4 regions of the Shewanella psychrotolerans genome follow, and region 1 is predicted to be linked to each of the others. Evidence: predicted binding sites of a transcription regulator. Region 1 holds the regulator's gene; each other region holds the start of a gene.
What was found. Region 1 encodes LexA, which represses DNA repair genes until DNA is damaged. Its sites were predicted from a motif close to TACTGTATNNNNATACAGTA; they were not measured.

Region 1 (5,525 bases):
CAGTTGCCTGATGACAAGCAACGCAACTGCTGAGATAAACTTGCTCTCCCATGGACATAAGTTCTTCCATCGTTAAGTCATCTAAAACCGCAGCCTTTGAATCTTGTGGTGCTTCGGTTAAAGCCGCTACGTTTTCTGTCGTTGGTGAGTTTTCTGGTAAGTTGGTTGGCGTCTTTGGGGTGGCATCAGTCGTTGCAGCAGCGCTTGCCTCTTCGGAGCCACTGACATCTGCGGCCTGAATAATATCGCCAGAGTCGTTACCCCAAGCATTTCGCTCAAAGGTGACAACGGCAGCAATTTCAGTTGCCGTTAGCTGCTTAGCAAATGCCTGCATCGCAGTCCCCGTTTTACCATGCAACACTATGTCAATATGATCTGAGACAGGTCCTGTGATAATGGGACTGCCAATTAATGAGGGAAATACCCCAGGTAAACCCGCACCATTAGGTTGGTGGCAGGCTGCACAGCGTGCCATGTAAACTTGCTCGCCTTGAGCCATCAGCTCCTCCTTTGAGAGTGTCTGGCTCAGAGAGGCTTTTGCTTGAGCCTCTGCAATGCTGGCTTGCGCTTTTTGGTCTTGTATCCAGTTGTCAAAATCAGCTTCAGAAAGCACTTCGACGACGATAGGCATAAAGCCGTGGTCTTTACCGCAGAGCTCTGCACATTGACCTCGGTAGGTACCGGGTTTATCGATACGGGTCCAAGCCTCGTTAATAAACCCTGGGTTGGCATCTTTTTTCACGGCAAATGCAGGAACCCACCATGAATGGATCACATCCTCTGAAGTCATTAAGAAACGCACTTTTTTATTAATTGGTAGAACGAGCGGTTTATCTACTTCAAGCAGATAGTGCTCGCCTTTGGCTTCACTACCTTCTATCTGTGTTCTTGGCGTTGCAAGCAGGCTGTAGTACTCGATATCATAATCGAAATAGCTGTAATGCCATTTCCATTGGGAACCCGTGATCTTAATGGTCAAGTCTGCATCGCTGGGGTCTTCCATTGCTATCAGGGTTTGTGTTGCTGGAATAGCCATCATGATTAAAATAACGAAAGGAACGATGGTCCATGCAATTTCGACTTTAGTACTTTCATGGAAGTTGGCGGCAACGGCACCTTTAGAGCGTCGATGGTTGATGATCGAATAGATCATCACACCAAAGACCACAATGCCTATGGCACAACAGATGTAGAGAATGGTCATGTGGAGGCCAAACACTCTTCCACTTATCTCTGTAACCCCTTCTGTCATGTTGAGGGGCATATCGGCTGCGAGTATGGGGGGCGTAAACAGCAACGCCAGCAAATAATACAACACTTGCTTCACTAGACTTCTCCTCTGTCAATTGCGAAGGCAACTACAAAGAAGAGCCACACAGTATGTCTCGGCTCTATGCAAACTCTTCGGTTCCCAAAAAAGCAACGATGACTTCAAAGTGCGCTGGTGGTGTAAATGTTATTGCTGGTGGTGACCACGCTTGCACTTACGGCTGAATATATCAGGCTAATTTCAACGAATTGACACAAGAGAAGACTTCTCACGGGCTCAATTGCGTCGACAGCTAAATTGTTCGGATATAACAAATAATCGTTGATATCTACTATTAACTTAATCGGTGTTCAAATATTGATCAAGATCACTTTTATTTTATTTTTCTAAACAAAACAGCGACAAAAAAGCCCCTTGCGGGGCTTTTGTATGGAAAGGAGGAGTAAATCGATTAATGCAATGAACTAAATAAACAGGCTTGTTGTATGCCTAGATCGTCCTGCATACGGGCTGTTACAGGTAAGTGACTATTTGCATCTTCGATAACGACACCCAGTGCTCGAGTGTTTTTGGCGACGATTTGTAAGCGACGATTATCTCTTGCATCGAGCGATTGAGTCCAACTAATCACCGCACTGGATGTACCACTTGTGAGTGCTTTTTCCATCGCCCAAAGTGCTTCGACTTCATCTTTGGTATGCACGAGTAGAATACGATCCATACGAACCCCTGCATCTGCGAGCATCTGTTTATAGCCAATATTCGGTGGGCTGATTAGCACGACCCATTGTCCTTGTTGACTTAATCTAGCTAGCTGTGGTGTTAACGCTTGTAACTCTTGTCTGCCTTGAGTGCTGCTTGACACGGTGGAAATAGTATTTGGGTGGGATGGTTTTAGTTGCTTATTTATATCAACCCACAGACCAGGATGACGTGGCGCATTACCGATTAAATTGTTCATTGCCAGTCTCCGTTGCGAATAACGCCGACCGCTAAGCCTTCAATGCTTAGGCTTTGATTAGCGAGATCAACCACTATAGGTGAGTAATCTTCATTTTCGGCATGCAAATACACGGTGTTGCCTTTCTTTTCAAAACGCTTAACCGTGACATCATCTTCAACTCGAGCGACGACGACTTGTCCATTACGTGCTTGTTCAACTTTATGTACAGCAAGTAGATCGCCTTCTAAGATGCCAATATTCTTCATACTGTCCCCCCGCACTCGTAGCAGGAAGTCCGCACAGGGTCTAAACATATTTGGATCGACCTGATAGTGTTGCTCCACATGCTCTTGGGCTAGTATGGGTTCACCTGCGGCAACTTGACCGATTAGCGGTAAACCGAGTTCTTCAGGTTCATCTTCTTGGGGGAGCTTTATCCCTCGAGATGTTCCTGGCATGATCTCTATACAGCCTTTTTTCGCTAGTGCCTTTAAATGTTCTTCTGCAGCATTAGCGCTCTTAAAGCCTAATCTGTGGGCAATTTCAGCTCGAGTAGGTGGCATGCCTGTGTCGGCTATATTGCGCTTAATTAGCTCTAAAATTTCAGCTTGTCTGGGTGTTAGTGGTCTCATTATCTATCCTGTCTTTCCATACAGTAACTGTTAGTATATACAGTATTTATGGTAGTGCAAGTATTAACCAGCTTTTTGCCTAAAACCATTAGCTATCTCATTTTATTTAACTTGTTCCTATGCTTATCTGTTGGTTAAAAGGCTATTTAATAGATCGTGATAGTCTGCGATTGCTGGGAAGTCGTTAAATGACTTGAGTGGCTTTTGGCTATCGGGGTTTTTAATTCCAAGCAGATAACCAACACCTGCTTTTTGTGCGGCTTGTAAGATCGGCTCACTATCGTCAATGAATAAGCATCGGCTTGGGTCGAGTTGATATTGTGTGAAAAGCGTCTCCCAAAATTGGGGGGCTTCCTTAGGGTACCCCGTTGCATGGCTCGATAGCATATGGTCTAGCCCAGCAGCTAAATCAGTATGTTCAAGTTTTAGTGCGAGGCTGCTTGGATGGGCATTGGTCACCAGTATTCTTGATTTTCCTTGCTCTCCTAAGGCGGTTAGAAATGGCATACTATCTTGGCGCATTTGGATTCTGTCGACAATCGAGCGGTGCAAGGCGATGATATCAAGTTGGAGTTCACGCTCCCAGTAGTCGAGACAATACCACTCTAAGGTGCCAAAGACTTTGTCATAGGCGGCTTCTACTAGGGTTCTTGCGCGCTCGATTGGCAAGTTTTTTTGATGGCTAAGGGTTTGAGGCACTAGGCTGAGCCAAAAGTGATTATCAAAATGCAAATCCAGTAGTGTGCCATCCATATCGAGTAGCACTGTATCTATCTTATTCCATGGAAACATATTGTGGTTTGAAAAAATTCCATCGGTAGAGTTGTGGATTAATCACATCATAGTAAGATTGGACTGTGAAGCAAACGTCATTTTTATCAGGGACATTCATGTCGGACAAGAAGCCACAGATTTTACATGCAGAAGTTGTTGCCAAGAGCCGTCTGTTTCAGATTGAACAAGTGCACCTAAAGTTTTCTAATCAGGTTGAGCGCCAATATGAGCGTATGAAGGGCAACAATCGTGGTGCGGTTATGGTGGTTCCTGTGCTAGATGACCAATTGCTGCTGGGTCGAGAATATGCTGCGGGTACGCACTCTTACGAGCTGGGCTTCCCCAAAGGCTTAGTCGATCCTGGTGAAACGCCTGTTCAAGCGGCGAATCGTGAGCTTCAAGAAGAGATAGGTTACGGCGCCCATAAGCTTACTCACCTTATGGAGTTAAGTTTGGCCCCCGGCTATTTTTCTAGCAAGATGCAGATCTATCTTGCTGAAGACCTTTATGAGAGTCGGCTAGAAGGTGATGAGCCTGAGCCAATCGAGGTGGTTAGTTGGCCGTTAGCAAAGTGGTTTGATTTATTGTCGCAGGAAGATTTTTCTGAATCTAGAAGTGTAAGCGCCTTGTTTTTGGCCCAGAAACATCTAAAACTAAAGTAGTTAATGAGAATTATCATATATGCATTGCCAGTTTAGGCTGTTGGAGTTGTGATGAAGCCAGAAGATTATGTGGAACAGGTGATCGCCATTGCCGTGGAGGCTGGGCTAGCGATAAAAGATATTTATTTAAAAGGCAGCTTTGATAAAGAGATCAAAGCCGATAATACGCCTGTGACTTCTGCTGATCTTGCCGCTCATGAGATCATTACTTCTGCGCTAAATAGATTAACTCCTGGCATCCCCGTTTTATCAGAGGAAGATGCTGATATACCACTTTCAGAACGTGCCGAATGGCAGCGTTATTGGTTAGTGGATCCTTTGGATGGCACTGGGGAATTTATTGCTGGAAGTGGAGACTTCTCGGTCATTATTGCACTCGTTGAACATAATCGTCCTATTATGGGGATTGTCTATGTGCCAATGACAGAGGTGATCTACTATGCCATTGCGGGACTGGGAGCGTATAAGCGGTCGAGTAAAGGAGAGCTGCGTATCTCTAGTCGTCAGCTGACTAACGCAGACACACCTTCGCTGCGCTTGGCCGTCAGTCGTCGCCAGGATCCGCATTCGGTGTTGAAGTTATTTAATCAATCTAGGCATTGTGAACTGATTGTATTGGGTGGCGCGGCGTTGAAGAGTTGCCTAGTGGCTGAAGGGCGTGCCGATTGTTATGTTCGCATTGGACCTACAGGTGAATGGGACACAGGTGCTGCGCAAATTATTATAGAAGAAGCCGGTGGTCAGGTGATGGATCTTGAACTGCAGCCGTTAAGTTACAATGAACGTGAAACGTTAGAGAATCCCAATTTTATCGTCGTGGGCTCTACACATCTGCCTTGGGACGAGTTATTAATCAGTGAATAGTCTGACCTGTTTTTCAGTTCGTCCGATACAAAAGGGCGAACTAAATTCGGTGTATTTTCTTGAAAAATCGCTTTTCGGTGATCATGGTTACCCTGACTTTTTCTTTCGTCAGAGCTTCGACTGTTGGCCTAGAGGTCTACAAGTAGCGGTAGATAAACACAATAATTTGCTTGGTTATATTTTGGTTGCGCCAAGTGAGCAAGCTCAATGTGTTTGGATATTGTCAGTCGTGGTCGACACGCTTGCCCAAGGGCGTGGTGTCGGTAGACGGTTAATTGTTGATGCGATCACATCGCTGCCAAAGCATGTTACAGAAGTTAAACTGACTGTGGCGCCAACGAATCCTGCACGACATCTGTATCGCTCCCTAGGTTTTATTG
Region 2 (5,525 bases), 1.4 Mb from region 1:
CTATGACAGTTTTCAAGTTTTGATTGTAATTTTTCTATTTTTTGTTCAAACATTTGAACCCAGTTAAAATGTTTGTTTAATTCTTCATATAATTGGTGGCTATTATGCATCACACCTGTCGCAATCCAACCAAAACCACTCTCTGCATGGGATTGTTGACGACGCTTCTTAGCGTTGGCAAATCGCGATGCGCGTTGTTGCTCGGCAGACTTAACATCTAATGTTGTCGTGTTAAGTGCTCGTCGAACGGCAGTAAATCTGTCTTGTATCCCTTCGCAGCTTAACGCAATGGTCTCTGTAGAGATATTCCCCTTTAGTAGTTTTTCTAGCTGAGCTATTTTTTTGCTCAGTTGCAATATACAAGGTTCCAGTTGAGCGCCTGTTTGGTCGAATAAACCTTGATTAAAACGCTCTGTATCACTCAGTAACTTACGTTGGCCCTTTGCTAATTGGCTATCGTGTTGTAATACTTCTTGTTCTAATTGCTTGAGTTGGACTCTTAAACGATGGATTAGTTCAGCGGTTTTCATGCCCATGCACTCCATGCCAAGTTAATAGCGATTAGAATAACGATGGTAATAAATAGTGGGCGAATAAAGGGGACGCCAAATTTGATTGCGGTTCTTGCGCCAATGAATGAGCCTAGCATCATGCACAGCCCCATTGAGAGCCCGATAAATATGTTTACCTGTCCTAGAGCAAGGAAGACCACGAGAGAGGTGAGATTACTGATCAAGGTCATCGCTCTTGCGAGTCCGCAGCTATTAAGTACTGGTAACTTATATTGAGACACACTGCTTATCGTCCAAAATGCGCCCACGGCTGGGCCTGCAAACCCATCATAGAATCCCAGTGGTAAGCCTTGGCACCATTGCTTTTTCTTCGAAGGGGAGCTTGTTGGCGCAACATAAGATGCCTCGCCCATAGAGTTAGGCTTCACTAAGGTATAGATGGCGATAAGAATGATGATTATGGGCAATAACTTCTCTAACCATTGGTTGTCGATAAGGTAAACCACAACCGTGCCAAAGACCGCACCGATAAAAGTTGCGATTGAGGCGTGATACCAAAACCTTGGCGTAAAAAATTGTTTGCGATAGTAGGTAAATGCAGCCATTGATGAACCAAAGCTTGCTGCGAGCTTATTTGTTCCGAGCGCAGTATGGGGTGGAATACCTATGGTTAACAGTGCCGGGATTGAAAGCAAACCGCCGCCTCCAGCTACCGCATCTATAAATCCTGCAATAAAACCGGTTGCGGCCAAAATGGCCCAGCTACTTGGTTCTAGAAGTAACTCCAAAGATCTTCCTATTCTATTACTTGACGAAAGGGTGGTAAGGCATCGAGTAGTGATTTACCGTAGCGTTTAGTGACAAGCCGACGGTCTAAAATGGTAATACGACCATAATCTTCTTCCTTACGCAGCAATCTACCACAACTTTGGATTAATTTACGTGAAGCGTCTGGTATTGTTAGTTGGAGAAACGGATTGCCGCCCTTTATCTTAATATATTCTGCATGAGCTTGCTCGACAGGTGATGTGGGGACGGCAAAAGGGAGTTTAGTAATAATTAGGTTCGTCAGATAATCACCTGGGAGATCCAACCCTTCAGAAAAACTGCCTGTGCCAAATATTATGCTGACTTCACCATCGTCGCAGCGCTTTTTATGATTGGCCAGCAGTTGCTGACGGGAGTCTTCGCCTTGGATCAGTAACTTCGTCTTGATTTTGGGACGCACCAAGTCTGCGACTTTTTCCATCTGCCAATAAGAAGCAAATAGCACTAAGGTAGCTGTTTCACCTTCAATGAGTGAAATAATTTGTTCAGCTAACTCCTCAGTATAGCGATCATCTGTTGGCTCTGATCGCATCTTAGGGACAAACAAGGTGGCGTTTTGCTGGAAATCAAAAGGGCTATCCATTGCTAAATAGCGACTGCCATCATTGATTGATAAACCGACTTGATGGGTAAAGTGATTAAAGTTGTTTAAGGCCCTTAAGGTCGCGCTGCACAAAACTACACCTGCGGCTTTTTCCCACAATAGAGACTCAAGCATAAAGCCGACTTCAATAGGGGAGACATTAAAGAGATAATCATTTTGTTTACCTGGCAGCTGTTCGACCCACCTCGCCATTGGCGCTCCTTTAGGGCTGTCGGTCTTAGCCATCATTTTCCACAACTTTTGCAGATTTTCTAAGCGCTGCAACATAAAGCCTGTTTCACTTAAGAGCTGTTCGGCTTGATGTTTAGGCAGCTCGCCATCTTTGATAGACTCACTAAGCAGGGTCAGCATTTTGTTAAACTGTTTTAACGCGCTATTTGAAGCTGTCGCTAAATTCTCCGATGGGATCACTAACGCTTGTGGTAGCTTGCCATGTTCAAAACGAATCCGATTTTCAGGGTTATCAAAGGCTGCGGCTTGGGTATCGCAATATTGCGCAACGCCATTGAGTAAACCAGTTAATTCGCCAATGTGATCTAACATCGCCTGCGCTGGTGCAATAATATGATTGCTCTTAAGTTGATTTTGCAACTTTGCACTGGTTTTCCCTATTTTTTCTAACCAATCGATAGCGCCCCTTAAGGTGGCTTGAGCGCTAGAGAAGTCTCTTGCAACAACGGGCAGATGATGTGCTTCATCTATTACATAGTAAAGCTCTTCTGGATCAGGAAGTATCACACCGCCACCCAGCTCGAGATCGGCAAAAAGTAGGCTATGGTTAGCAATTAATACATCCCAGTTATCGATATCTTCACGGGCCTTATGAAATGGGCAGTTTCTATGGCTAGCGAGTTGACGATGACAGCTATGCTTGTCGCAAGCGATTTGGCTCCAAAGATGGTCGGGGAGTTGTGTGTCTAAAGTGTCACGCTCACCATTCCATCGTCCCTCGTGGTAATCTTTCAATATTCCTTGCAGCAACTCTATCTGGCTGTGATCTGGCTTAGTTTGCCACATGGCCATTTGGGTACCCTCATCACTGCCAATGAGCATTTCAAGTTTAGCTAAACACACATAGCGCTGACGCCCTTTAACTAGACCAAAGGTAAAGTCCATTCCTGAGTGTTGTAAAAAGAAGGGTAGATCTTTATTGAGCAACTGTTCTTGCAGTGCAACTGTTGCAGTAGCAATACATACTTTCTTTTTACTGGCTAATGCTAATGGTATGGAGCCTAGAATATAGGCTAATGATTTACCTATTCCTGTGCCTGCTTCAACCACGATGATACGTCTATGTTGGTCATACTCACCAGCTAATGTTTTTGAGATCTCTGCCACAATGTAATTTTGTTCTCGCCGAGAGCGAAAATTAGGAAGGGATGCCGCAATATCTTTGTAAATGGTGCGGATCTGAGTTTTTACATTGGCAGATAACATGAAAGCACATAGCAGAGAAATAGAGCTGTACATAATAACAGTGATTACATAGCCTAAGAAGAGGCTATTGTGACTATTTCAGTAGTTTATTCGCTATTAAGCCGATAACCCTATGAATTAATAAATAAGAGTGCGTTCCTTGAAGTTAGATTTTTCAACAAACATTAATGTTAAAGGCCGGATATTGACGCGTCATCAAGTGGATGGGGCTTTGCATTACTATCTTAAGACGCCTGATGGTCCAGTGCGGGTGATCGTTAATGAAAGTGAAAGGGTCTGTTTTTGCCGCACCTCTGATATTGGGTCACTACTGTCACTTAGCGGTTGTCACTCTATTCGCAGTGAGGCCATTAGTTTAAAAACATTTCAGCAAGAACCGGTGACCGCGCTTTACTGCCCCAATAATTGGGTATTCAGGCAACTTTCAAGAGGGGCTAACGATAAAGGTGTGGCGCTTTATGAAGCCGATATCCGCCCTGAGCAACGCTACTTGATAGAACGTTTTATAGCCTTAGATGTTGAGTTTATCGGTGAGTCGGTGGGAAATGAGGGGATCCATACGGTTATCGGGCATCGAGCACGCCGTACCGATATTGATGTCACACTGTCTATTGTCTCTCTGGATTTTGAATGTTCAATGAGTGGCGAGCTTTACAGCGTTGGCTTATATGGCAAGGATAACGAGGGAGAGGCGATTGAGTTAGTTATCATGGTGGGCGATGAGCAAGGCGCTAATACTCCTGCTGATGTTCGCAGTGTAACCAATATTGAATGGGTCGATAATGAAGCGGCGCTGATTATCGCGTTGATTAACTGGTTTGCTCGCTTTGATCCTGACATTATCATCGGATGGGCAGTGGTCACGTTCGACTTAGCCTTACTGTATCGCCGTGCAGCGTTCCATCAAATACCGCTTAATCTGGGACGAAATGCGCAGTCATTAAGTTGGAAGGTGGAAGGTAAGTTTCGTCCTGAAACTTTGGTGCTTCCAGGGCGTGTGGTGCTCGATGGCATTGATTGGCTCAAGGCTGCATTTTACCAATTTGATAGTTATTCTTTAGACAATGTATCTCGTCAGTTGCTTGAAAAGGGTAAAGCGATTGATAATGTGGCCAACCGAGGTGAAGAGATCACTGCCTTATTTTATGAAGATAAGCTGGCGTTAGCGCATTATAATCTTACCGATAGCCGTTTGGTATGGGATATTTTTCAAAAGACGTCGCTGACCGAGTTTGCCCTTGAACGTTCAAGACTAACAGGTTTGGAGTTTGGTCGAGTAGGGGCCTCAGTCGCGGCGTTTAATCATCTCTATTTACCGCATCTGCATCGGGCTGGCTATGTAGCGCCAAGTGAGCCAGCAAGTGATGGCATAGAAAGCCCTGGCGGTTACGTGATGGATTCGATTCCTGGCCTGTATCAACATATTTTAGTTCTGGATTTTAAAAGCCTTTATCCGTCTATCATTCGTACCTTCCTTATTGATCCTAAAGGCCTTGCTGAAGGTTGTTTGCAGGAAGAGTCAAACACAGTTGCCGGTTTTTTAGGTGCTCGTTTTAGCCGAGAAAAGCCCATATTACCAAGCATTATTGCAGCGCTCGCAGCTAAACGAGAGTTAGCCAAGTGCCACGAAAATGCCCCATTATCTCAGGCGATTAAGATCATCATGAACTCTTTATATGGTGTATTGGGTTCTAGAGGATGTGTGTTTCATGATGCAAAGTTGGCCAGTTCAATTACGCTGCGCGGGCACCAAATTATGAAACAGACAAAGGCATGGATTGAAGAGATGGGGTTAAAAGTGATTTATGGTGATACCGACTCGACTTTTGTCCATCTTGCCGACGTTAGAGACATAGCCGACATAGATGAGTTTGCACGTGATGTGGTCGCAAAAATCAATGATAAATGGCGTGTACTGCTTAAACAAGATTATCAACTTGACTGCCATTTAGAACTTGAATATGAACGTCATTTTGAACAGTTTTTTATGCCCACACTGCGAGGGTCGTTAGAAGGCTCTAAAAAGCGCTATGTTGGAGCCTATACACTTGAAAATGGTGAACTCAAACTCATTTTTAAAGGGATGGAGCAGGTAAGAAGTGACTGGAGTCCCTTGGCTAGGCAGGTTCAAGCCGAATTGTATT
Region 3 (5,525 bases), 2.0 Mb from region 1:
AATATCTTTGGGTTCATATGTTAGTCTGATACCCAGAGGCTCGCCCTTCCATTTAAGTGTTGGAATTAAATGTGCCACTCTGTGAACATCTTCAACACCAGCATCAAGCCAAACGTCAAGTGAAGGGCAATACGGAATCCAATCGCTTATATCTTGCCCGTTTAACTCTTTTGGGTCGGTACTAAGCCAAGATTCTGCGTATTGATTTAAAGCCGACCAGTTACTTAGGGTAAAGTCAGTAACTGTAATCTTCCGTGACTTGTCGAGAAAGCATATAAGAGCATCTGTAGCTGAAGTTTTGCCGCTATTGTTTGCACCGACTAGTAGAGTTTCATTATCTGACAGGTTAACCCTACAGTTCTTTAGTTTTCGAAAGTTTTGGATTTGTACAAAATTAATCTTCATCCTTTTATCTAGCCTTGGTAGCCATCAATTGAACTAGAGAATAATATGAAACCGATCATAATAGTTTGATAGTTCACTCAATAAAGTAAAAAAGCTTGAAAATTAACTAATTGGCAAGCTTTCAGGTTTGAACTATTCACATTAGTTTTTTCTCGTAAAACTCTGACAGAATAAAAACTATAAACTTGTCTCGCTGACGTGTAATGGGGCAAAAGCGAGTTAGCTTTTGAACTAGCGACTCACACCAGATGAAGTAAAATCGAAGAGATAAAATAACCCAGTGTAAGCGCGGTTTTGGCCTTCGAAATCATGGCCAAAAATGTTCCCGACATTTTTCGCCATTCCCTACTTCCATGTAAGTCAGATGATTTCGCATAGCCCACATGGAAGTGCTCGAACAACGTCCATGTCTAAAATCCAGTTCGGCGTCCATGCCTCTCGTTCATGAGCTCGAAGCTGCGCTTCACTCACCGTGCCAAAAGAGCGCTTGCACATAAAGCCTGCGGCAGGCAATTTCAAATGGTGAAGGTTCGACCTTAAAACACACTTAACAAATAAGATGCTGCCAAACGCAACGAAGGCTAATCCAAAAAATGCCGAACCTTCATTCCAAGGCCACCAAACTTTGGGGCATAAACGAGTTAACTCACTAACCAGTTGAGTGCTTGACTCGAAACAAGCATGGTCGATTGTTTAGCCTTGGACTAAATGTTCTCTTAATGGTTTTGTTGCCCACGGTTGGAGCTTCATACCACGTTTCAACTTCACTCTTAGCCAACGGATATACAGGCGTCCAAATGATAGTGTTTAAGGGTCTGTCTTACCTTTCTGCGCCCTTCTTGACGAATTGCTAAGCAATCCTTATGAGCTGTCATTTCCTCTAACTCGCCATCTTTAAAGATGCTTCTCATCGGTGGTTTGCATTAAGAGCGACTTGCTTAGACTCATTCAATGGTGAGCAATATTGCCTTTAATAATAAGCTCGTCAGTAACATGGGCGTGTTGAATGAAAGGCCTAGCTTCGTGGTGATTGCTAAAATCAGAATAATTGCTAAAATACTGTATATACATACAGCACACAGTAAATTATGAACGTTATTCCCATTTCAGCTAGCGCAGGCATCACCGGATTTGAATCTCCGGCGACTGACTACAAGCAACTTCCACTAAGTCTTGATGAATTGCTGATTGAACATCCTAGCGCCACCTTTATCGGGCAAGCCCGTGGCGACTCCATGCAAGGCGTGGGCATTTTCGATGAAGATATCTTGATTGTGGATAGGCACGTCAGTGTCAAAAACCAAGATGTGATTGTGGCTAATTACAATGGCGCCTTTGTCTGCAAAATCATTGATACGGTTAATCGTCAACTCCTCTCTGCCAATGAGTCGCACATGAGCACGCCAATACTTGAGCATGACTCGTTTAGCGTGGAAGGTGTGGTGATTCGCTCGATACGTTGTCATCGTCAAAGCCCAATACTCACAAGAGATTAACCACTATGTTTGCGCTTGTGGATGCGAACTCTTTTTACTGCAGTGCCGAGCAAGTGTTCAGGCCCGAATGGCGTGGTCGGCCCATCGTTGTGCTCAGTAATAACGATGGCTGTATTGTGGCCGCCAATCGCCAAGCTAAAGAAGCAGGGATAGCTAAGTTTGTCCCCTACTTCCAGGTTAAGTCGCTGTGCGAGCGTAAAGGCGTGATAGCGCTCTCCTCAAACTATGAGCTCTATGGCTCGCTTTCATCCGCCATGATGGAAATCATCGGTCGCTTTGCCCCAGAGCAGCACATTTACAGTATTGATGAGTCCTTTCTGTCGTTTAAACACTGTTACCCAGCCATTCCCTGCTTAATCACTCAAGCCGCGCGGATACGGCGAGCGGTCTGGAAAGAATCGCGGTTACCTGTGTGCGTCGGCATGGGGGAATCACTGACCTTGGCCAAAGCGGCTAATCATGCTGCTAAGAAGCTCCCTGGCTATAACGGTGTGTGCGCCATCTCCAGTCACAGCGAAAGAGAGTTCGTGTTGGGGCAGATGGCAACCAGCGATGTGTGGGGGGTCGGTAAACGTATTGCCAAGCGGCTGTCAGCGATGAATATCAACACGGCGCTTGAGTTAGCACGCTTAGCGCCCGGCATTGCTCGCCAACAATTCAATATTGAGGTGGAGCGAACCGTCCGTGAGCTAAACGGCTTACCGTGTAAGGGGTGGGATGAAGCCCGTGCTGATAAGTTGCAGATATTCTCGACCAGAAGCATGGGGCAGCGCATCATGGACAAAGCATCCCTATTACAGGCCATCACCAAGCACGCCGCGATAGCCGCCGCCAAAGCGAGACACCAAGGTTCATTGTGCAATGCCATGCTGGTGTTTGCCAGCAACTCGCCTTTTGATGAACAGCCCTGTGGATTCAAAGTCACTGTGCGCTTACCTAGTCCAACGAATGATACCTGTGAACTCGTTAAGGCCGCAGTGAGTCTGTGTGAGTCGCGGTTCCAACATGGCGTGCGCTACTACAAGGTGGGTGTCGGGCTGATTGATTTGTGCAACGAAGCCCACTACCAACATGACTTATTCGCCCAACCTAAAAGCCCTGCGCTCATGAATGTGCTGGATGCGCTTAACAATCGCTATGGTACCGATGCTTTGTTTGTTGCCGGACAAGGCATTGCGCCCAAATGGCGAATGCGCCGAGACATGCTCACCCCTCAATACACAACCAATTGGCACGATATCCCGCAAATCAGTTGCTGATAGCGCACCCATCACTGCAACGTAAGAAACGTTCACTGACGCTACAGAAGCGATAAACCTCAATTATTTCATGGTGATGAGCCTGAGATGTAACCGTTAACACTAGCTATGAATCCTTTTCATCATTAGTGGCATTAAGCGGGATGGCGGTTTACTGGTGCCATGACGGAAAAACCCACGGTTAGACCTCTTTCTTAGTGCTGTAAATCAATAAATGGGGGTAATTAATGTTACAAAAACTACATGTATACAGTTGTTTGGAGAAGTTTGATAAAGATTAACAATAATTAATGTTTGGTTTTAGATGATGAAAATAGCCGATGAAAATCAAATCAGCTATTGACGGATAAGTCGCTGCTGCATAAGGCCTAAGTTACTGATAGGTTGTTGAGTGGGTGCCTCTTGAGAATAAAACTTAATTTGATTTGTAACGAAGTGTTTCGCGCGATAATTTGACTATAAACCTGTTTTATAACAATGAGGTAACGTTTTTCTGAGAGGTGGTTTTCAAAAAAAATTTTGCAATTCCAAAAAAATATTTTTCTACAAAAATTTTAAATGTTGGGTGTTTCAGTGAACGCTTTTCTGACTTAATACGAATACTTAAGCGATTTCTAAAAATTCAAAAAAATTCAAATCAATTTTTTGAAGCAAATTTTTTTGAAATGACGAGTTTGATGTTGTAGATACCCCGAAACTTGCACTCTGCCCGGTTCGGCTATTATTCAATCATTAAGAGCTAGTTGAGAGCTAAACATGACTAAACGTGTACCCAATATGCGAAAAGGACGCAATATTACATGGATGTTCAGCCACAAGAATGAGCAATCAGTCTTCATCGATTCTTTTCTTGAGCAGACCTACGCTAACAAGTTAGAACTTTCACCTGAGGTGAAAGCATATGCCACACAACCTGAGAGTATGCACGTCAATGTGGACGGTAAGAAATGTCGCTATACGCCTGACTTTCTTGTCGTCAATCATGATGGGACTTCAATCTATGTCGAAGTTCATCATAACGCCTTTATTAATGATGAGTATCTCAAGAAGCTTGATGCTGCCGAGCAATACATCAATGAAACGACCTCATCGTCATTTCTTCTGGTAGATGAAGCCGAACTTCCAATGGTCGTGGGTAAAAACATACAAATGATCGTCATGAACCGAAATGCCACTGAGCTTGAACACGTTGATGTTAGCCAACTGCCTGATGTTACAACATACGCAGAGCTTTATCGGCTGCTAAGTGATGACCTTGAAGACCCTGCGGCCGCTATTTATGAACTCATTGCAATCAAAGTCTTTAAGTATGATGAATGTGTGATTTTTGGCCCTTCAACTCAACTCGTGAGGGCGCAATAACAATGCTGGCAAGGCTCTGTAACACTCAATACCAAGCATCCACAGGCGTTATTCTCACGTCTGTGTATCAAGATAGTGATTCTATCCTGCTTAAAGGTGAGCATGAAACAGAACAAAGTGTTTATCTAAAGTCCGAGGAGTTCCACGAGAAGCTTGAACAAGGTGAACTTACTGAAATACTGCCCCCGCCAGTGCATCGTGTACTGAATGATAGGCAGAAAAAAGCGCATCAGCGCAAAATGCTCTATGTACAGATCCTGTGTGAAATTGTTGATAACAGCAATGGGGAACTGAAGCCTAGTACAGAAGAAGCGTATGAACGCTTGAAAGCGGTGTTGATTGAAAGACACCCTGAACTTGTCTATCCGAACATGCCCGCCAAAACGACAATTAATGCGTATTGGCACCAATGGGTCAAAAATGGTTACGACAACAATGTGCTGATGCCCAAAAAGCGCAAGTCTTCAACACGGCTAAGTACTGGATCTGAAGAGTTCATGATAAGCCGCATCATCAAAGACTGGTGTGATGGTGTCCATGACAATAAGAAAGCGTGTTACAGAGCGTATAAAGATGATGTAAGGAAGGCCAATGATGAGACGATCCAATTAGCAAGCTACAGCACCTACCTTCGTCGTTTAAAAACCTATAGCGAACACTATAACAAGCTAAATAACGATGCTACATCCGACGCTGAACGAAATCAGTTACTGAACACTATCGGTAAACGAATAAAAACCGACTTCCCACTTGAGCGCGTAGAAGTGGACAGAATGTGCCCAACGCTTCGTTTAATCGATGATGACACTGGGGAGATCACTGAGAATATGGGGATTTATGTCGCGATGGATGCGTACTCGCGTTATCCCATTGGTGTTGTTGTAGAGTTCGGGCAAGGTGAAAACAAAGAGTCGGTGACCAATCTGATAAGAAGTACTTTTGAGTCGGATGAGTTCTTACCCGCAAAAGGGAGACCATTCGAACTTGTCACAGATAACGGAGC
Region 4 (5,525 bases), 1.9 Mb from region 1:
CTCAACGTCTTTTTTAATCCGCTGTTGATGGCGCTTATCCAAATTAGTAATTAAGTTTGGATTGATATCACCCAGAGTGCCATATTGTGCAACAGGTACTTTGTCCCACGGCAATGCGTTATCTTCTTCGGCTTCACCATATTCACCAGGTTCAAGCGCACTTGGGAATGGAATATCTGGGGTGACCCCTTTAAGCTGAGTGCTACCACCGTTAATACGGTAAAACTTTGCAATGGTATATTGCACATGTCCGATAGGCTTATCGTACATATCGTAGATTCGACCTAAACTCTTGTGCTGCTGAACTGTTCCTTTACCGAAAGTCGATTCACCGACGATAAGGGCACGATCATAATCCTGCAGGGCTGCAGCAAAGATCTCAGAAGCAGACGCACTATAACGGTCAACCATTACCGTTAATGGACCAGCATAAGATACTCGACCATCATTATCTCTGTTTTGAGAGACCTTTCCATTAGCATCACGAATTTGAACGACTGGGCCTTGTTCGATAAATAAGCCCGTAAGTAATGTTGCTTCAGTTAATGCACCACCGCCATTACCGCGAAGATCGATCACGACACCCTCAACTTTTGCTTCATTGAGTTTAGCTAACTCTTTTGAAACATCTTGAGAAAGGTTCATGTAAAAACCAGGCACTTTGATCACGCCGACTTTACGTCCAGCATAATCCCCAGTTTTAGGCTCAATCACTTCTGATGTGGCTGCACGGTCTTCAAGACGAATCTTATCGCGAACAATGGTCACATTAGTGGGTTTAGCTGCCGAACCGCCTTTCTTAGGTAGGATCTGCAATACAACCTTACTGCCTTTAGGTCCTTTGATTAACTCAACAACATCGTCAAGTCGCCAGCCAATCACATCGACGATCTCTTCGCCTTCTTGGCCAACACCAACAATACGATCTTCTGGTGCAAGCTTTTCACTACCCGCAGCGGGTCCACCGGCAACCAAACTCTTAATCACAGTATAGTCATCGTCCATCTGCAACACTGCACCAATACCTTCAAGACTCAGGTTCATTTCCATTTGGAAACGTTCAGCGTTGCGAGGAGATAGATAACTGGTATGGGGTTCGACGGTACGCGCAAAAGCATTCATCACACCTTGGAACACATCTTCGCTCTTAGTTTGGCTCAGACGTTTTATGGCGTTATTGTAGCGCTTTTCAAGCACCTCAACAATTTCGTCCCAATTTTTTCCCGTAAGCTTAAGATTCAGCGCATCATATTTAACCCGTTGACGCCAAAGTTCATTGAGTTCAGCTTCATCTTTTGGCCAAGCGGCATCATCACGATCATATTGATAACTATCGCCAGCAACAGTGAAATCAATTTCTTTATCAAGCAAAGATAGCGCGTAGGCAAAACGGTCATAACGGCGTTGTTGAACAAGCTCAAACATCTTATAAGCCGCAGTCAAATCGCCACTTTTAAGCATGTCATCAAATTGAGTTGAATAAACTTTAAAACCGTCGATATCGCGCTGGAGCATTACGTTACGACGGTAATCGAGTTGCTTTAAATATCGGTTAAACACCTGCTGGGAAAATGCATCATCAAGCTCAAAACGATGATAATGAGCGCGAGTGAACAAACCTGTCACTCGCTTGCTCGCCACTTTATGTTGTGGCTCTTGAGTTAGTGAGGGCAACTCGCTCGATGGAATTGTAGGCGTCAATGCCCAAGCCGAGAATCCTACAAAAATGCTGGCAATTGAAACAGCCAGAGTTAGTTTTCGCATCAACAAGTTACTCCTTTCACAATGAGACAGCTATAACAGGATGTGTTCAATCTTAACTTTAATGGTCAATCCTGAATCTAACTGTACTTGCACATCTTCTTTTTTGATGTCCAATACCACACCCGCAACGGGTGATTTACCTAGTTTGACATTGACGCGCTGATTTTGTTTCAGCTCCGTCAACACTGCGGGTACTAAATTTTCAACGACAGTCTCTGGCTTAGCGGTTTTTACCGCAGCAGACTTACGTTTCGGAGCAGGTTTCTTAAATGGTTTTTTCTCTGCCTTAGGCGCAGAGTTTTCACCTTTACTGGCCGCCGCTTTTGCAACACGTTTAGCCTTGGCCTTTTCTTGACTATCTTTTAGTGTAGCTTGTGCATGGTCGATATGCTCTTGCTCAAGTTCACCACACTCATTACCGTCAAGGTCTACACGCTGTGCGCCAGCTTTTACACCTTTAAGATAACGCCAGCTGCTCGTATAACGACGTAAGGCAATTCTCAATTGAGTTTTACTGACTTTAGAATCATCAGCTAACCTGTCAGCCAAGTCTTGAAACAATCCAATTTTAAGAGGTTTAGTTTCACCTTCAGCAATAAAGCACAAAGGAAATGTTTCATATAAATACGCAAGAATAGCGTTGGTGTCGGTCAACTTTTCTGTTGATTCCATCATTACTTCCACAGTTTAAAAGGGACTATCACCAAACCAAAACAGTGTTGGTAGGCGTGTCGTTCATATTTGTTAGACTTAAATTAAGAGGCTATTTCTTTATAGGATACTAACCATCTCTTCAGCACAATCCAACATACCTTATCAATTACATTTAACAAACGCCAAGCATTCATTTCAACTAATGAAATGTAACTGGGCATTTTTATGTTCGTCGAGCGGCCTATTATAAGCGTGCCTGAGACGATTGCGACCATCAATTGTGCAAAATTGGTTGTAGTTTAAGCAAATAAAGCATTTTCCAAGCTTTTAAGGACCAACTCTAGGCCAATTTGATCGGCTTCGTCGAATCTTGATAACGAAGGGCTATCAATATCCAATACAGCTATAACCTCTCCATTACATCGCATCGGGATGACAATTTCGGAGTTACTCGCCGAATCACAGGCGATATGCCCTTCAAATTGATGAACATCTGCTACTCGCTGTGTAGAATTAGTTTGCGCTGCAGTGCCACAAACCCCCTTTCCCATCGGAATTCGAGTACAGGCAACTTTCCCTTGAAAAGGACCTAGAATTAACTGTTCGCCTTCGACAAGATAAAAACCAACCCAATTGAGATCATCGAGATGATCATTAATCAAGGCAGAAAAGTTAGCCATGGCGGCAATAAGATTATCTTCTCCAGCAAATAGCGCTTCGGTTTGTCTCACTAAGGTGTCGTAACACACAGATGTCATAAAATTTTCCTAACTATTTTTACGTTTTAGATTCTGGCTTTTTAGCCGCTTTCTTGGTTGGTGCTGACTTTGGTGCTACCCCACCTTTTAGCAAGCCCATAAGTTGATCCTTATTTTCAGCCAAATAGAAACAAAGTTTCTCTGTCGCGCTGTCATCAAGCCCTAAAGCTGATTGCTCGATAAAAGGAAGAAGATTGTCCGCGATATCGAGCATCTTATCGTAGGCGTCAGCCTCCTTCTTAGATGTGAATGTCATCTTCTCAACCCCTTCTCTGACAACGACAAATTTAGTTATTACTGCCATGCCTACCCTCACACTGTTTTTATATACAGTTGTAGAATCTCACAATTATAAGTTCTTATGCAAGTGTTCAAATTTATCTGATAGAATCTTATGCTATATAAATAGTTAGACTCTGTATGCCCAAGGCGATAAAATTTATGTCCAACAGCATCATAGTAATACGTTAACATCAGCAGATTACTGGTCTATATCAATAAAGTGTCTTTCTCATAACGACCCTCAATGATAGGAATATATCAAAACGCATTATGGATAGAGACGTGTTAGATAAGAGTATCGTCCTTTGTCGTTCCTGCGATTTGGTCGTCAGAAAGCGCGCGCTCCCATCGGGAGTTCGTGCCTTATGTCCTCGTTGCAACAGCTACCTCTATGACACACCATATTGTTCAATTAACGGTATGCTTGCTTTATGCCTAGCGGCGCTAGCACTCTATTTTCCAGCAAATTTTTTCCCCGTGCTCGAACTTCACTTTCTTGGCAGTATCAGAACAACGACCATCTTTGGTGGGGCAATGTCTGTGGCAGATCAAGGATATTGGGTGGTGGCTATTGCAGTATTAACGGCAGCGGTAATAGCACCAGGTCTGCTGATCCTATCGGTATTGTTCCAAGTTCTTATTGTAAAATATCAGTTACATAATCCTTTTTTTCGTAAGATTTATAAGGGGTTTTTATGTCAACACAAGCTGATAAGTCAGCTGAGCATGTTAGAAATTTATATGATCAGTATCTTCGTTTCTGTATTTCAACTCTCTGATTATACGGATCTTTACTTCGGCATTGGTACCTTTTGCTTTACGATGTTATTTATCGTAGTCATTTTTTTGCAGAGAGAATATGACATAGAACATATGTGGAGCGTTCTTGATGAGTACCAGTAACACCTCAGTTCAAGGGCAGCGACTCGGGCTTACCTGCTGCCCGACTTGCACCAATTTATGTCAAACACAGCAAACGATCTGCTCTCGATGTGGACAAGCCGTCACCAGCCGAGATCACAGCAGCATACAAAAAAGTTGGGCACTACTGATCACAGCTGCAATCTTGTTGTTCCCCGCTAACCTCTATCCCATTACTGTTATGACTAGTCAAGGGCAGGTGAGAAAAGACACCATATTCAGTGGTATTAACCATCTAATTCAATTAGATCTTTTACCGATTGCTATTATCTTGTTTACTGCCAGTATATTAGTGCCAATGCTAAAAATAGTTGGCCTCGGCATCTATTTACTCGCGATTAGTTTTGAATTACCAATATCGAAAAGAAAACTAATGGCTGGTTTTCATATCATAGAATGGATTGGACGCTGGTCGATGTTAGACCTTTTTGTCATATCCATCACCGCTGCGCTCGTCAATATGGGACAGATATTCGACGCTAAGCCTGCGCCTGCAGCAACAGCGTTTGCATTAGTTATATTGCTGACTCAACTGGCGGCGAAAGTATTAGATACGCGTTTACTCTGGGACCGATTGGAATCGAACGATGACAGAAATTGAAGCACCTAAAGTGGTAAAGAAAAAGCTTTTCTCTCCTATATGGTTACTGCCTATAGTCGCACTCGTATTAGGCGCTTGGCTTGGTATTAAAAGTATTCGAGAATCGGGCGTTGAAGTTCGAATCCATTTCCCTAGTGCAACAGGCATTGACGTCGGCAAAACCTTAGTACGTTATCAAGGCTTAACCGTTGGTAAAGTTGTCGACATTAGTATTGATGATGCACTAAAAGGCGTTTACGTTGACCTTATTATGGATTATCGCTCAACGCCTTTCTTGCGTGATGAAACCAAATTCTGGTTAGTAATGCCTAAAGCTTCTATTACAGGTGTAGAGGGGCTAGATGCGCTGTTTTCTGGTAACTACATTGCAATCCAACCTGGGGATGGTGAATACCGAAGTGATTTTATTGCCGAAGATCAGGCTCCCCCGGTCGCACCAGGCAGCGATGGGCTGATGATTGAGCTTACCAGTGACAGCCTTGGCTCACTGGATGTCGGCTCACAAATTTTTTACCGACAAATTCCTGTTGGAAAAATCGTCAGCT

Region 2: the regulator LexA is predicted to act here: its motif matches at 3,405-3,424, upstream of dinG (ATP-dependent DNA helicase DinG).
Region 3: the regulator LexA is predicted to act here: its motif matches at 1,463-1,482, upstream of K0I62_RS09610 (LexA family protein).
Region 4: the regulator LexA is predicted to act here: its motif matches at 3,492-3,511, upstream of K0I62_RS08835 (YebG family protein).

What each region holds. Positions count from the first base shown of each region.
Region 1 is NZ_CP080419.1:122,606-128,130, forward strand. Features, by position in the region: gene coxB (cytochrome c oxidase subunit II) at 1-1,327, opposite strand, end outside; gene K0I62_RS00565 (cell division inhibitor SulA) at 1,722-2,231, opposite strand; gene lexA (transcriptional repressor LexA) at 2,228-2,845, opposite strand; gene yrfG (GMP/IMP nucleotidase) at 2,969-3,637, opposite strand; gene nudE (ADP compounds hydrolase NudE) at 3,736-4,281, shown strand; gene cysQ (3'(2'),5'-bisphosphate nucleotidase CysQ) at 4,333-5,145, shown strand; gene K0I62_RS00590 (GNAT family N-acetyltransferase) at 5,138-5,525, shown strand, end outside.
Region 2 is NZ_CP080419.1:1,523,581-1,529,105, forward strand. Features, by position in the region: gene K0I62_RS06765 (primosomal replication protein) at 1-530, opposite strand, end outside; gene K0I62_RS06770 (sulfite exporter TauE/SafE family protein) at 527-1,300, opposite strand; gene dinG (ATP-dependent DNA helicase DinG) at 1,309-3,381, opposite strand; gene K0I62_RS06780 (DNA polymerase II) at 3,521-5,525, shown strand, end outside.
Region 3 is NZ_CP080419.1:2,164,864-2,170,388, forward strand. Features, by position in the region: gene K0I62_RS09605 (ATP-dependent nuclease) at 1-405, opposite strand, end outside; gene K0I62_RS09610 (LexA family protein) at 1,494-1,901, shown strand; gene K0I62_RS09615 (Y-family DNA polymerase) at 1,907-3,160, shown strand; gene K0I62_RS09620 (Tn7 transposase TnsA N-terminal domain-containing protein) at 3,917-4,522, shown strand; gene K0I62_RS09625 (TnsB C-terminal domain-containing protein) at 4,525-5,525, shown strand, end outside.
Region 4 is NZ_CP080419.1:1,983,092-1,988,616, reverse strand. Features, by position in the region: gene prc (carboxy terminal-processing peptidase) at 1-1,764, opposite strand, end outside; gene proQ (RNA chaperone ProQ) at 1,795-2,436, opposite strand; gene K0I62_RS08840 (GAF domain-containing protein) at 2,718-3,176, opposite strand; gene K0I62_RS08835 (YebG family protein) at 3,196-3,480, opposite strand; gene K0I62_RS08830 (paraquat-inducible protein A) at 3,729-4,361, shown strand; gene K0I62_RS08825 (paraquat-inducible protein A) at 4,348-4,980, shown strand; gene K0I62_RS08820 (MlaD family protein) at 4,967-5,525, shown strand, end outside.